DNA from 2 places in the Nocardioides dilutus genome. Region 1 is predicted to be linked to the other one. Evidence: predicted binding sites of a transcription regulator. Region 1 holds the regulator's gene; the other holds the start of a gene.
The links. The regulator HrcA, encoded in region 1, represses chaperone genes, less so after heat shock. The targets are predictions, from matches to a motif close to TTGGCACTCGNNNNNNNCGAGTGCCAA.

Region 1 (2,394 bases):
AGGCCTTCGGCGAGCGGGTTGTCCTCGCTGGGCACCAGGTCCTCGGGAAGCTGGTCGTCGGTGATGCCTTCTTCGGGTGAGCTGCTCATGGGACGCGGGTACCCGCCGGCACCCGCGCTCAGACCAGCGGCAGCCGCTTCTGGGCGCGCGGCAGGTGCTCGTAGCCACGGCGGACGGCGGCCGCCAGCTCCTCGCGCGGGTAGGGCCACTCGGCGGCGTCCAGCGCCTCGGCGACGGGGATGCCGCGGGTGGCCAGGTCCCGGATCGTCTCGGCGACCACGCCGATGGCATTGCGCTGCTCCTCGACGAAGTCCCGGCCCACGGGAGCGCCGTGCCCCGGCACGACGACGCTCGCGGCGGTGGTCAGCCCCAGCACGATGTCGAGGCTGAGCGGCCACTCCATCGGGTAGCAGTCATCACCGAAGCCGGGAACGCCCTGGCGCGCCATGGACTCCTCGACGAGGTCGCCGGCGAGGAGGACATCCGCGTCCGGGACCCGCACGACCAGGTCGCCGGCGGTGTGACCGCGGCCGGGATGGACGAGCTCGACCAGCCGGTCGCCCAGGTCGAGTGCGACGGCCGAGGAGAAGGTGGTCTCGGCGGGCACGATCTCGGTCGTCTGCACCTCGTCGCGGTGCGGGTCGCCGCGATTGTCGTCCTCGTCGTAGAGCGTCTTGACCCGCTCGCCGGCGGCCAGCGTCCGCGCGGCCGCGACCTCGTGGGCGTGGATCGGGACCGGTCCGTAGGCTGCCCGGAACGCGCCGTTGCCGAAGGTGTGGTCGAAGTGCTCGTGGGTGTTGACCACGGCCCGGACCTCGCCGGCGCCGAGGCGGCGTACGTCGTCGACGACCGCCCGCGCCGCGAGGTCGGACGCATGGGTGTCGACGACCAGCAGCCCGTCGGCGCCGCCGACCAGCGTGACGTTGACGTCGAACCAGTCGTATCTCGCGACCCAGACCCGGTCCGCGACCTCGGTGAACGTCACCCGGTGGAGCGTACGTCGTAGGATTGGCACTCCGTAGATCCGAGTGCCAGGAGGTGGCCGTGCAGGAGGACCGCAAGCTCGCCGTCCTGCGCGCGATCGTGGAGGACTACGTCGCCACCGAGGAGCCCGTGGGCTCCAAGGCGCTCGTCGAGCGGCACCGGCTGGGCGTCAGCCCGGCAACCGTCCGCAACGACATGGCGACCCTCGAGGACGAGGGCTACATCACCCAGCCGCACACCAGCGCCGGTCGCGTGCCCACCGACAAGGGCTACCGGCTGTTCGTCGACCGGCTGACCACGGTCAAGCCGATGAGCCCTGCCGAGAAGCGGGCCATCTCCACCTTCCTCGACGGCGCGGTCGACCTCGACGACGTCGTGACGCGGTCGGTGCGGCTGCTGTCCCAGCTGACCCGCCAGGTCGCGGTGGTCCAGTACCCGACGCTCTCCAGGTCCACCGTGCGTCACGTCGAGCTGGTGGCCCTGGCCCCGACCCGGCTCCTCGTCGTGCTGATCCTGAGCTCGGGACGGGTCGAGCAGCGCGTGGTCGAGGTCGCCGGGCCGCTGACCGACGAGGTCCTCGCCGACCTGCGCACCGTGATCGGCCGCGCGGCCACCGGCGAGGTCATCGCCGACGCGGTGAGCGCGCTCCGCGGCCTCCAGTCCGCAGACCCGACCACCGCCGTCGTGGTCGACGTGCTGGTCGACGCCATGGTCGACCACCGCTCCGACGAGCGGATCGCCGTGGGTGGCACCGCCAACCTGGCGCGCTACGGCGACCACTTCGACTCCGCCGTACGCCCGCTGCTCGAGGCGCTCGAGGAGCACGTCGTGCTGCTCAAGCTGCTCGGTGAGGCGACCGAGGGCGGCACCGTCACCGTCCGGATCGGGCACGAGGGCCCCTACGAGGAGCTGTCGTCCACCTCGGTGGTGGCCACCGGCTACGGCCCGCACGACGAGGCCGTCGCCACGCTGGGCATCGTCGGACCGACCCGCATGGACTACCCCGGCACGATGGCGGCGGTGCGTGCTGTGGCCCGTTATGTCTCCCGCCTCCTCGACGAGGCCTGACCCACCAGCCCGAACCCCAGCCCGAACCCCAGCCCGAACCCCAGCCCCAACCCGAGCCCGAACCCCAGCCTGAAACCGGAAGGACACGAGTGAGCCAGGACCTGTACGACCTCCTGGGTGTCGCCCGCGACGCGGACCCCGACACCATCAAGAAGGCCTACAGACGACTCGCGCGCCAGCTGCACCCCGACGTCAACCCCGACCCGGAGACGCAGGAGCGCTTCAAGGAGGTCTCGCGCGCCTACGAGGTGCTGTCCGACCCCCAGAAGCGTGCTGCCTACGACCGAGGTGGAGATCCGTTCGGCGGCGCCGGCTTCGGCGGCCAGGGCGCCGGCTTCTCGT
Region 2 (2,394 bases), on a different contig from region 1:
CGCGGTGGCCGCGTTCTCTGTGGGAGACCGGGTCCGGCTCGTCGACGCCGACGGGGGCCGGCTCGACGTCTCACTCGAGGGGCTCGACGACCTGGTCAAGCCCAACGGCTACGGCTACCGGCCGGTCCACCAGTCGATGCTGTCGCCCAGGGGCGACTACCTCGTCTTCCCGCAGAACGACGGGGTGGCCGTCTATACCGTCGCCACCCGGGAGTGGCGCTCGATCGCCACCGGCGACCGGGTCACCCGCTTCGTCACCTGGGTCGCCGACGACGCCTTCGTCCTGCCTCCCAGGCAGGCCGGTGGCGCCGGGCCGGTCTACGACGTCACGGGAGCTCAGCTCAGCGACCAGCGCTCGCAGTCGTTCGAACCGCCGTTCGACGTCGGGTCGGCACAGGCCTTCGGGCCGACCCGCCGTCACGACGGGTCCCAGGCGCAGGCCTACGGGATGGGGGTGCCGATCCCGGTCGCGGACGCGGGGAGCTATCTGTCGGAGCCGGAGTTCATCGTCGCCTCGGCCGGCGGTACGACGTCCGTCCTGGCGATGATGTGGGACATCCGCGACGGCGGGCACGAGGGCCGGTTCCTCCAGTGCTGCCCGGTCGCTGGCTGGCTGGACGACCGGACCCTGGTCTACGAGTCGAGGCAGACCGCCCCCGCGCTGGTCGCGTGGACGGTGGGCACCGACGACTTCGGCCTGGTGTCGAGGATCGAGGGGCAGTACCTCCTGGCGAGCTTTGCCAGGCTCGGCGCGGGCGGCGGGGCATCATGACCCCGTGCCTGACCCCGTGCCGAGTGCCCGCCACGGTGTCGCACTCGCGCTGACGGCGGTCGCCTACAACCTGTGCCACCACCTCGGGTCGCTCCCCGGCGGTCTGGGCGAGGCCGGTCGCGGGACCCGGGTCACCGACTGGGTCGACCTCCTCGTCCCGCTCCTGGTCCTCACCCCTGCGCTGCTGGTGGCACTCGCGGCGCAGGCCGACCGGGCGACGTACGTCCTGCTCGGGATCGGGTCGTGGCTGTACGTCTCGGGGCACGGCATCCACCTGGCTGCCAACTCGATCTGGAACGCCGATCCGTCACCCGCCGCCGAGCTCTGGGACGAGTACGTCGGCCACTGGCTCTGGTACGCCGGCGTCGTCCTCGTCGCGGTCGCGCTCGCTCGGACCATGGCGGGCCGGCCGCAGACGACCCACCCGCTGGCCTGGGCTCTCGCCCTGGCGACCGGCGCGACCTGGGCCACCAACGCGGTCGGCGGCCACTTCACCGTGGCCGGGCTGGTCGCCTCCCTCGCCGGCCTGGGCTGGGGGTGGCGGCAGCGGCGCGCTCTCGGGGCGCTGTGGCTGGCCGTCGGACTCGCGGCGGTGCCCCTGCTGGCGGGCGCGTGGGCCTTCGGCTGGGACTTCGACTGAGCTTGGTGAGACTGGGACCCGCCTTGCACTCGCCTAGGGCGAGTGCTAATACTTGATGCTGGCACTCTCGACAGGAGAGTGACAACACAGTCATCTCTTAGCCACCACTCACTGTGAGGAACCCCAGGAGCTATGCCGAAGCTGATTGCTTTCAACGAGGAGGCCCGACGCGGTCTCGAGCGAGGGATGAACACCCTCGCCGACGCCGTCAAGGTCACGCTCGGTCCCAAGGGCCGCAATGTCGTCCTCGAGAAGAAGTGGGGCGCGCCCACGATCACCAACGACGGTGTCAGCATCGCCAAGGAGATCGAGCTCGAGGACCCCTACGAGAAGATCGGCGCCGAGCTGGTCAAGGAGGTCGCGAAGAAGACCGACGACGTCGCCGGTGACGGCACGACGACCGCGACCGTCCTGGCCCAGGCGATGGTCCGCGAGGGCCTGCGCAACGTGGCCGCCGGCGCCAACCCCATGGGTCTCAAGCGCGGCATCGAGGCCGCCGTCGAGGCCGTGTCAGAGCAGCTGCTCGGCATGGCCAAGGACGTCGAGACCAAGGAGCAGATCGCCTCGACCGCGTCGATCTCGGCCGCGGACCCGACCGTCGGCGAGATCATCGCCGAGGCGATGGACAAGGTCGGCAAGGAAGGCGTCATCACCGTCGAGGAGTCCAACACCTTCGGGCTGGACCTCGAGCTGACCGAGGGCATGCGGTTCGACAAGGGCTACATCTCGGCCTACTTCGTGACCGACCCCGAGCGCATGGAGACGGTGCTGGAGGACCCCTACATCCTCATCGCCAACCAGAAGATCTCCAGCGTCAAGGACCTGCTGCCGCTGCTCGAGAAGGTCATGCAGTCCGGCAAGCCGCTGCTGATCCTGGCCGAGGACACCGACGGCGAGGCGCTGTCGACCCTGGTCGTCAACAAGATCCGCGGAACCTTCAAGTCCGTCGCCGTCAAGGCCCCGGGCTTCGGCGACCGCCGCA

Region 2: the regulator HrcA is predicted to act here: its motif matches at 1,435-1,461, upstream of groL (chaperonin GroEL).

What each region holds. Positions count from the first base shown of each region.
Region 1 is NZ_BAAGYA010000002.1:1,232,068-1,234,461, forward strand. It holds gene ACYVC6_RS15595 (hypothetical protein) at 1-89, opposite strand, end outside; gene ACYVC6_RS15600 (MBL fold metallo-hydrolase) at 119-985, opposite strand; gene hrcA (heat-inducible transcriptional repressor HrcA) at 1,045-2,052, shown strand; gene dnaJ (molecular chaperone DnaJ) at 2,142-2,394, shown strand, end outside.
Region 2 is NZ_BAAGYA010000001.1:1,410,246-1,412,639, forward strand. It holds gene ACYVC6_RS06820 (hypothetical protein) at 1-772, shown strand, start outside; gene ACYVC6_RS06825 (hypothetical protein) at 777-1,412, shown strand; gene groL (chaperonin GroEL) at 1,545-2,394, shown strand, end outside.